Limibacter armeniacum: one gene and its partners. The main gene of each other region encodes a partner of the protein of the gene in region 3 in a complex. Links are inferred from orthologs where the notes say so. Each region holds a gene or a part of one and is shown on either strand. Other genes may lie near its edges.

The links.
Region 1: V6R21_RS30965 (region 3) and scpB share a complex: the UniProt entries of both Bacillus subtilis proteins name them as parts of the cohesin-like complex. The link is inferred for Limibacter armeniacum from one-to-one orthologs.
Region 2: the proteins of V6R21_RS30965 (region 3) and smc are in contact, whole or in part, in a crystal structure (PDB 3ZGX), measured with the Bacillus subtilis proteins. The link is inferred for Limibacter armeniacum from one-to-one orthologs.

The regions. Positions count from the first base shown.
Region 1 is NZ_JBAJNO010000008.1:1,769,455-1,772,328, forward strand. Bases 92-2,804 are described here. They hold scpB (SMC-Scp complex subunit ScpB), read right to left. Parts: upstream 1,874-2,804; coding sequence 1,310-1,873; downstream 92-1,309. Other genes in these bases: V6R21_RS13340 (caspase family protein), read left to right, coding at 92-1,225; V6R21_RS13350 (TraR/DksA family transcriptional regulator), read right to left, coding at 2,181-2,558. Also shown: more of V6R21_RS13340, read left to right, coding at 1-91. UniProt on the Bacillus subtilis protein: Participates in chromosomal partition during cell division. May act via the formation of a condensin-like complex containing Smc and ScpA that pull DNA away from mid-cell into both cell halves.
Region 2 is NZ_JBAJNO010000008.1:2,656,757-2,660,977, reverse strand. What follows is about bases 160-4,219. They hold smc (chromosome segregation protein SMC), read right to left. Parts: upstream 3,918-4,219; coding sequence 360-3,917; downstream 160-359. Other genes in these bases: V6R21_RS16780 (hypothetical protein), read left to right, coding at 4,102-4,219; V6R21_RS16790 (DUF6089 family protein), read left to right, coding at 160-286. Also shown: more of V6R21_RS16790, read left to right, coding at 1-159; more of V6R21_RS16780, read left to right, coding at 4,220-4,221. UniProt on the Bacillus subtilis protein: Required for chromosome condensation and partitioning.
Region 3 is NZ_JBAJNO010000009.1:3,183,146-3,186,113, forward strand. The notes cover bases 162-2,968. They hold V6R21_RS30965 (segregation and condensation protein A), read right to left. Parts: upstream 2,035-2,968; coding sequence 1,288-2,034; downstream 162-1,287. Other genes in these bases: V6R21_RS30955 (FixH family protein), read left to right, coding at 162-497; V6R21_RS30960 (sulfite exporter TauE/SafE family protein), read left to right, coding at 499-1,209; V6R21_RS30970 (Glu/Leu/Phe/Val dehydrogenase dimerization domain-containing protein), read right to left, coding at 2,178-2,968. Outside these bases: more of V6R21_RS30955, read left to right, coding at 54-161. UniProt on the Bacillus subtilis protein: Participates in chromosomal partition during cell division. May act via the formation of a condensin-like complex containing Smc and ScpB that pull DNA away from mid-cell into both cell halves.

The DNA of each region.
Region 1 (2,874 bases), on a different replicon or contig from region 3:
TATTAGTTGTATAGGATGTGCAACAATTTTTAAAGGAACCCATGCTACCAAGTTAATCAGTGTTGACTCTTCCCCTGACAATGCCAATGTCTATCTTGATGGAAGGTATGTAGGACGTACACCGACTAGGATCTCTGTCCGTCAAAAAAAGTCGCATAAAATCACATTTGAAAAAGATGGATATGAAACTGCCAACTATTACTTAGGCAGGCATATACAGGCAGGGTATGTAGTACTGGATATTTTTGCACTCTTTCCGTATGGTATGCTAACTGACCTTATCACAGGTGCATGGTACACGCCTGATGTAAGGCGTATTTACATGAACTTGCTCGAAAAAGAACAGGTTAGTGAACCAATGTATGCTACAACAGAAATACCTGCCCTTGAAGTGAAGAAGGAAGAGGTGGTTTTCACTTCAGAACTTGCAGACAATATTCCTAAAACAGAAAAGGTGAATGAGCATGCGGTAGCAGTAGTGATTGGCAATAAGAACTATCAGAATAAGGATGTACCCAATGTGGACTTTGCATTGAATGATGCAAGGCTGATGAAAGCATATCTAGTGGAGGCATTTGGTTTCAGGGAAGGAAACATCATCTATGTAGAAGATGCAAGCCAAGCCAGATTTAATAGCATTTTTGGGAACAATGCCAATTACAGGGGGCAACTATACAACTATATTCGGGAAGATGAGTCAGATGTATTTATTTTCTATAGCGGACATGGTGCACCTGATCTAGATAAGAAAGAGGCCTACTTTGTACCAGTGGACTGTGACCCAAGTTTGGTAGCACTCAATGGTTATTCGCTTGATACTTTCTATTCAAACTTAGGTAAAATGCCCTATAAGTCTCTGACAGTTGTATTGGATGCCTGTTTTAGTGGGGTTTCTGATGGAGGGATGTTGATCAGTCAGGCATCTCCTGTATTGATTAAGGCAAAAAGTAGGGTTTTTCAGGATGAAAGAAGTATCCTGTTTACTTCGGCAGGGGCACAGCAAGTGTCTTCATGGTTTCCGGAAAAACAGCATTCCCTGTTTACATATTATTTCCTGAAAGGGTTGCAAGGAGATTCAGATATGGATGGAGATGATGTAATTACATTGGGGGAAATGCAGGAATACCTTTTTAAGGAAGTGACTTACAGAGCCAGAAGGCTTCATAATAGGATGCAGGTTCCTGACGTAGTTGGTGACGAGAAACTTGTGTTATTGGAACGGTAATAATAAAAATATCATTGTCAACTGAGAAGCGGTTACTCATATAAAAGTGGGTAACCGCTTTTTGTATAAGAAAATGTCCGGTGCTTATGCGGTCATTTCCTCTCCAATTTCATTTTCTTCTTCCTTGAACTCTTTAGGGTTAGGGAGGTCGGACACATTGTTGATGCCGAAGTATTCCAAAAACTTCTTAGTGGTACCGTAAAGCAACGGTCTACCTATCGCATCAGACTTTCCTTTGATTTCCACTAGTTCTTTTTCCAGAAGCTTTTTGACGGCATAGTCACAGCCGACACCTCTGATCTGTTCAAGCTCTGTCCTGCTGATGGGTTGCCTGTAGGCAATAATTGAAAGGGTTTCCAATGATGATTTGGATAGTTTTCTTTTGGAACGATGCTTTAGGAATGCACCAGTACTGTCACTGCATTCATGTTTGGTTAAGAACTTATAGCCACCACCGCTGTTGATGATCTCAAAAGCAAATGTATCGTCCTGATACTTTTCCTGAAGCCTTGCCATGGCAGCTTCCACTTCCTGTTTGGTTATAGAAGTACCTAACGACTCCTGAAGAGCAGTGGTGATCTCATCTGCAGTTACAGGGGTAGGAGCACAGAATACAATTGCTTCAGCATGTTTGTCCAATACAGTCATATCAGTCTTTTGTGTCTAGCGTATCATCATACAGAGCTGACTTTGCTCATTTGATTATCATCTGTTGAAAGTATATAACCTTTCGTAATATAAAGTTGACTTAAACGTGGAAATTTAACAAATCAACTGACTAAAAATAAAGAGATGCGAATAATATTAACAAAAAAACTCAGCTGTATTTCCCAATACAGCTGAGTTATAGGGGACTCATAACGAAAATAGGCTCGTTTGATTTGATTGATAAGCCTAAGGTTATCTTGAAACTAAAGCAACCCTTCTTTCTGCCCGTCGTACCGCACTTGACTGATTAACTGTTTTTCAGTTTAGCTTCAATTGAGTGCTGGGTATGTGGCACGGCTCTCAAACGGTCTTTAGAAATAAGTTTGCCTGTATCTACACAAACTCCATATGTACCGTTTTTGATACGGATAAGAGCTTTTTCAAGCTGGGTTTTGTATTTGAGTGTTCTTGCAGCTAGCTGGTTCAGTTGTTCTTTCTCATAAGCATCAGCGCCATCCTCCAACGTTTTACCACCTGAGTGATTAGAGTCGTATCCGCTGCTAGACTTCATGATAGATGATTTCAGATGATCAAGTTCACTGTTTGCTTTGTCCAGCTTTTTAACAAGAAGTTCCTCAAACTCTTTCAGTTCTTCCCTTGTGTAACGTAGTTGTTCAGTTGCCATAGTTATACAATTAAGGTTTGAGATTGGATGCGTAAAACTACAACAATCATCATGTAATATTCAAGTATGATTGAAGAAAATGTATTGTTTTTGTGCAATAACGTTGTAAATACCCAAAAGGTTGTAGTTTATTGAAAAATTATATGAATATAGATGTTGTGCAAACATTAACTGAGAGTTGTCTTATGTTAATGCTAATGAGTAGGGATATCTGTGTTAACAATTAAGGTAGTGAATATTGAAATAATCCTATTGTAAATAAGACTTAACACGCTAAACATCAGTGAAAATAGATATGACCATGCATTTGTGTACA
Region 2 (4,221 bases), on a different replicon or contig from region 3:
GATTATATCTCATCAGCCTGAGATGTATGCTATAAATCCTGAGTTTCCTTTGAATGATTATATGGTAGATGCTGAAAGAAGAGTTGATGGAATAATACCAATGACTTTAGGTTTTAGATATCGAGTAACTCCAGATCTAGCCTTAGGTTTCGAAGGTTTAGGAAGAGTAGTTCTTTCAGATAATTTAGACCTTTATGATAATAATCCATTTTCTGTAGATATGTATTGTTCATTCAATGCATCATTGATATTCTACTTGCATGGATATAAAATTAGAAGGTTCTAATATATTTAGGCTAATACAAAAAAAGAGGTAACATATTAATATGTTACCTCTTTTTTATTTGATATAAATGAGATTAATGAACAAAGCCTTCAAGCTGAGGTGTATTCCTAATATCAACAGGTACTACTGTTGTAACACCTTGTTCAATCATTGTTACTCCATAAATAACATCAGTACTCGCCATAGTACGTTTGTTATGAGTTACAATGATAAACTGCGATCTTTCTGAAAACTTCTGAATGATTTTCGTGAACTTTCCTACATTAGCATCATCCAAAGGAGCATCAACCTCATCAAAAATACAGAATGGTGCAGGTTTGATAAGGTAAATGGCAAATAGTAAAGCTGTTGCAGTTAGTGTTTTTTCTCCACCAGATAGCTGATTAATTGTCAATGGTCGTTTTCCTTTAGGTTGAGCCATGATACTGATTTTAGAGTTTAAAGGGTCATCAGGGTCAACAAGTCTAAGATCACATTTATCTTCTTCAGTAAATAGGGAACGGAAAACTTCCATAAAGTTGTCACGAATATTATTGAAAGCCTCCATGAAATTCTCTTTAGCAACTGCATCAATTTCCTCGATGGTTTGTGCTAATGTTTCTTTAGCTTTTTCAAGGTCTTTTTTCTGTTCAATTATAAAATCATTCCTTTCTTTGATTTCATTATAGGCATCAATGGCTGTATGGTTAATTGGACCAATCTTATCAAGTTTTTGTTTGATGGTTTTGACTGATTCCTTTAGTTCACTTTCAGACATATCTTTATAAGAATCTTCAGGGTTCTCTTCTGAAGCAATTTCTTCAAGGTCCAACTCAAACTCAACAGCCATCTTTTCCTTGATAGATGTTAATGATAGCTTGATTTGGTTCAGTTTTTCATTAAGCTCCAATTTTCTTTGTCCAGCATTATCCTTTCGGTGTTGCCACTCCCTTACAGTTTTTTCAAGCTCATTGATTTTATTTCGGGCTTGATGATAGGAAGTTTCAGCTTCTTGGACGCCTTCTTCAATGGAGGTTTTTTCTTCATAAAGCTGCTCCATCATTTGATCGCCAGCTACATCCATATTGGCTACTTCTTCAAGTTCAGAATCTACTCTTGTAGCTTCTTCAAGGTTACTTTGTACCCGAGCTTCCCCTTTTATATAAGTAGACTCTTTAAATGAAATCTCATTATCAAGGCTTTCTACCTGATTTTGTTGTTGGTGAAACAGAATATTCTGCTGATTGAACTGAGCTGACAATTGCGTCAGTTTTTCATTTTCAAGCTGATAGTCATCATTGATGATATCAAATTGCTCCTTTAGGATTTCCAGTCCTTCTTGTTCTTCTTCAGCTTTAGGGCGGTTTTCCTCAATGGTTTGCTCTGCATTGGCAATTCGTTCCATGATTTCGTCCCGCTTATTTTCACTTTCAGCCAAGAACTTAGAGAATTCTTCTTTTTGAGTTTGAATCTTGACGATTTCTTGAGAAACAAGATTCATATCCTGTTGAAGTTTGTCAAGATCAGCTTTGTAAGAAATTTCTTTTAAAGCATTGAGTTCATCAATAGAGTTAAGCTTGGAAAGTTCAAGTGTATCTTTTTCTGTCTTTAGGCTTTGAATATCTTCCTGAAGGATTTTTAGGTTTTGAGCACGACCCATTTTCTTCCCTTCAAATACACCCACAGAACCACCAGTTACGGTATTCCATTTTCTGATCCCTTTGCCATTTTTGGTCAGCAAGACGACATCATCATGTTGTGGAAGTTGTCCTTGGTTTCTTACAATGATGTAAGCATTGTGAAGCATAAAGTTGACTAGGTCCTTATACTTTTCATCGAACTCAACAACATCCAAAACATGGACAGCATCTTGAATTGCTTTACGAGGAGCTAATGGTAAACCTTTAAATTTGTCAAGAAGGAGGAAGTTTGCTTTACCTTTTGATGCTTCAGCCAAAAGGTTGACCGCTTTCCAAGCTTCCTCTTCATTTTGAAGGATAAAATAATTGAGATATGGTTCTAGATAACCCTCAATTGCTAGTCTGTACTCTTCATCACAGGTAATGATGTCTGTAAGCAGTGGAGCATTTTGAGCGAAGTCCGTATTCTTTTTCAGGTATTTAATTGCATCAGGGTAGCCCTCAAGGTTCTCAACCATTGACTTTGTTAAGTCATACTCATGCTGTTTGGCATCGAGTGAACGGTTGATTTCTGCTAAACGGTCTTTCTGCTGCTCAATTTCTGCTTGAGTTTTTGCAATTTTACTTTCGTGTTGAACCTGCTGCTCTTGTGTATAGCTAAGTTCAGATTTCACTTCATTTTGTTCAGCCTGTAGTGCTGCAAACTGCCTGTCAAATTGTTCAAGACTTGCGCTTTTTTCTGTGTTGGCAGAGTACTCTCTTTCTAGTTCTTGCTTTAGAGCAGAAAGCTGTACCTCACTAATTTCAACACTCTTTTTTAGTTGGTATAAGGCCGCTTCCTTAGTTTTAATTCTGCTGTCTAAATCGGAGAATTGAGCTTTAAGTGTTTCTGTTTTTTCCTGTTGAGAGGTTTTCTTTGTTTCATAGTCATCTAAAAGGAACTCTGTTTCGCTAAGCATTTTCTGAGCGGATGCAAGCTGAGTTTTAAGTCCATTCAGACTTTGCTTCATTTGTTCGTTTGACTGACGGTCTTCTTCAGCCTGAAGGAGCAAAGTGTTCTTCTTGTCTTCAAGATATTTCTTTTTCTCTCCTTTTATTTTTTTGTCACTTTCAAGTTGTCGAATCTTGAAAATATGTTCATTCAGAGTTTTTTGGCGAGAACCAAGTAGTTTCTCACGTTGTATCAGTGCATCTTTTTCTGTTTCTAATTGATGCTCCATTTCCTCAATCTGCTTCGTAATGGAACCTTGTTGTGTGTTTTCCATTTGAAGTTCATCGTTGAGGCGTTGCATTTCATCAAGTTGACTCGTTACTGACTTTCGTGCCAATGAGATACTTTGCTGACGGTATTCATTCTTAAACTTGAGATATCGCTGAGCTTCCTTTGCTTGCCTTTCTAGAGAGCGCATATTTTTACCTATCTCGTGTAAAAGGTCTTCTACACGCTCAAGGTCAGCATCTGTCTCCTGAAGCTTTTTCAGCGTTTCTTTTTTACGCTTTTTAAACTTGGAAATACCAGCAGCTTCTTCAAATAGTGCTCTTCGAGAGTTGTTGGTGTCGTTTAGGATTTCATCCACCATTTTCAACTCAATAATTGCATAGCTGTCAGACCCAATACCTGTGTCCAAAAACAAACCTTGAATATCTTTCAGTCGGCAAGGAACCCCATTCAATAGGTATTCACCTTCACCAGAACGGTAGTACCTTCTTGCGATAGTTACTTCAGTATATTCGGTTGGGAGTAGGTCTCGGTTGTTCAAAAAAGTAAGAGATACTTCAGCCATTTGCAGTGGCTTACGCTTACTCGTTCCATTAAAAATGATGTTTTCCATTTTTTCAGAACGGAGAGCCTTTGTGCTCTGCTCACCGAGTACCCAGCGTATAGCGTCAACGACGTTGGATTTACCACTGCCGTTGGGACCTACTACTGCTGTAATACCTTTGTCGAAGCTGAGTTTTACTTTATCTCCAAAACTCTTGAATCCCTTAATTTCCAGTTTGCTTAAGAGCATAGTTTGTCAGTTTGTTTCAACCTCAATCGAATTGGATTTTGAATCGTTGAGGGTGTTTGTACGAACTTCAAAAATAGCTATTTTTAAGATTTAATAGGAACTTTTTTAGCATTTGCTTATTTGTATGTAGATTCGTGTGTTACAGGATTAGATTATTCTGATATAATAACTCAAATATACATAGATGGATTCTTTTGAAATTATCGCAGCCGTAATTGGTTTCTTGGTTTACTGGACGCTGTCCTCAAGGTCAGGTAAGAAAAAGGAGAAAACCAGTACACCTACATTGCCTCCTTTGGATTTT
Region 3 (2,968 bases):
TGAGGTATATAACAGCCATTTATCTCAAGTCTCCAACTAAATACGATAAAACTATGAAATTCAACTGGGGATGGGGCGTTGTGATCGCCTTTGTATGTTTTGCCGCTTTTATCCTATCCATGGTCATTCGCTCGTTTGATGTGCCGATTAACATGGTAAGTAAAGAATATTATGCTGAAGAGTTGGCTTACTCTGATAAGAAGGCCAAGATGGAAAATACCAAGCAGCTAGAGGAGCAGCCAAGGGTAGAGTATCAGCTAGAAAATGAGGCATTGGTAGTGGCAATGCCCGATGAGGCAGCAAATGCTAATGGTACAGTAAAGCTTTACAGGCCTGCTGATTCACGTATGGACTTTACCGAAGCATTGGTACTGGACAGTGACAACAAGCAGCAGATTGAGGTAAATAATATAGCCAAAGGAAGATGGGTTGTGCAGCTTGATTGGGAAAAGGCAGGTAAATCATACTATTTCGAAAAATCAGTAATCATTCCATAATATGCTTTGGACAGCTTTTATACTAGGGTTTGTAGGTAGCTTTCATTGCCTTGGAATGTGCGGACCAATCGCTATGGCGATGCAAGGCAAACAAGGTAACCATAACCATTGGCATACAGTATTGGAAAGGCTTCTGTATAATCTGGGCAGATCGGTTACCTATGCCTTGCTGGGTGGTATAGCAGGCTTATTGGGTAAGAGTCTTGTCTGGTTGATTGGTTACCAAGTCTACATTGCAGCCATTTTAGGTGTAATGTTACTGTTGGTAGGGTTGTTTTCTGTAAACCCTGAGACCTTTCTGATGAAAATTCCTGTTTTAGGTTCGTGGTTTGGTGTTGTTCGTAAACAATTAGGAAAACTATTGAGAGAGGCAGGGCTACACAATTTCTTTACAATTGGACTGTTAAATGGTTTTTTACCTTGCGGTTTGGTATATATGGCACTCGTAAATGCTGTAGCAATTGGTAGCATGACTCAGGGCATGAGTTATATGCTGATGTTTGGAATAGGAACAATGCCTTTGATGTTGAGCGCTGCTTTAGCTGGACAGTTTGTGAGTATGAATTTCAGAAACCATGTAAAAAGGCTTTATCCTTATGTATTTGTCTTGATGGGAGGACTTTTGATTTTCAGGGCTTACAATGTAGGGACATCATCCAATATTACAGATGATATGACACTGAGTAACAAGACTGAGATGATTTGTCATTAAGCTCTCTAGAATAAAGAGAAAGAACTTAGACCTAGATACTGTACCCAATTTATTTGGTTCAGGATCTAGGTTTTTTATTTAGCTCTTGGTCTCTTCCAGTCTGTGAATCGTAAAATTATTATAGCCTTCTCTGACGGTAAGGGTAATCTTATTCATGGAGAGCAATTCAAGTACAGCCAAAAAGTTGAAGACCACGGCAATCTTATTGAAGTCATTTTTGAATAAGTCTATAAAATCTATTTCAGGTTGGAACTCCAACTGCGCTAGGATATAAGTTTGCTGTTCCTCTTGGGTGTAAGGGTAGGGGACTACCTCATGTCTAGGTCTGTTTTGAACAGCTTCAAAGTTCTTGAGTGCTTCCTGATAAAAACGCAATAGCTTAAAAAGGTCAACATCCTGAAGTTCGGCTTCGACACCTTGCGCTTCTTCTATCTTGGTAACCTCAGCCATGACATTTCCTCTTCCTTCACGGAAAAGCATGTTTTCCTCCCATTCCTCTAAGATACCCAAAACAGATTTGTACTTCTTGTACTCCAGCAGGTGCTTGACCAATTCCTCCCGAGGGTCAATTTCATTTCCTTCCTCATCCTTCTCAACCCTTGGAAGTAGCATCTTGGCTTTGATACGCATTAGGGTCGCAGCAACCAAAATGAACTCACTAGCCACTTCCATATTCATTTGCTCCAGCTGATCTAGGTAATCCATAAAATCATTGGTGATCTGAGAAATGGGAATATCATGGATATCCAACTCATCACGCTGAATAAAGAAAAGTAAGAGGTCAAACGGACCTTCAAAAAGAGGTATCTTGATTTCGAAGCTCATTCATTTACAGTTTGCTGAATTACAAATGTAAATAATTAGACATAAGATTAGAGACTTGAGATCAGAGACTTTTACAAAAAAAAGCCTGCCTGCTGAGTGTTTCAGCTGACAGACCTTTATATCATTCATACAAATCGTTCTGCTTAGAAAGTAGCTTTTGTTTTAGCAATGCTGTCTATGCGCTGCTGTGCAATTTCGATTGCTACTTCTTGTGTATTCTTGTTATGCTCATCTGAACCTTCGAATACTCTTAGTGTTTGGTCATATACTTCCTCACACTTGTGCTTAGTCCACTCTTTGTTTGAGCTGATTACTTCAGCATAAACGTTGATTACTCCACCGCTGTTGATCAAGAAGTCTGGCGCATAAAGGATGCCTTTTTCACGACAAAGGTCGCCGTGGATTTTCTCGTCAGCCAATTGGTTGTTGGCACAACCTGCGATAATGTCACACTTCAGTTTGCTAAGTGTTTCATCATTTACAGTAGCACCTAGTGCACATGGAGAGTAGATATCAACATCAAGGTCATAGATCTCGTCAAGACCAACACCTTCGATACCGTACTTGTTCACCACTTCTTTTACTCTGTCTGCATAGAAATCAGATACATAAATCTGACAACCTTCTTCCTTCAGGTGTTGGATCAGGTATTCGCCTACGTGACCTGCACCTTGTACAGAAACACGCTTGCCAGCCAATGAGTCAGTGCCATAAGCTTTTTTGGCAGCTGCTTTCATACCCATATAAGTAGTATATGCTGTAAATGGAGAAGGATCACCCAAACCACCTCTAGCCTCAGGCATACCACTTACGTGTTTAGTTTCAGCAGCGATATGTTCCATGTCAGAAGAGTTCATTCCTACATCTTCTGCTGTGATATATTTACCGTTAAGGTTTCTGACAAATTTGCCATAAGCTCTCAACAGTGCTTCAG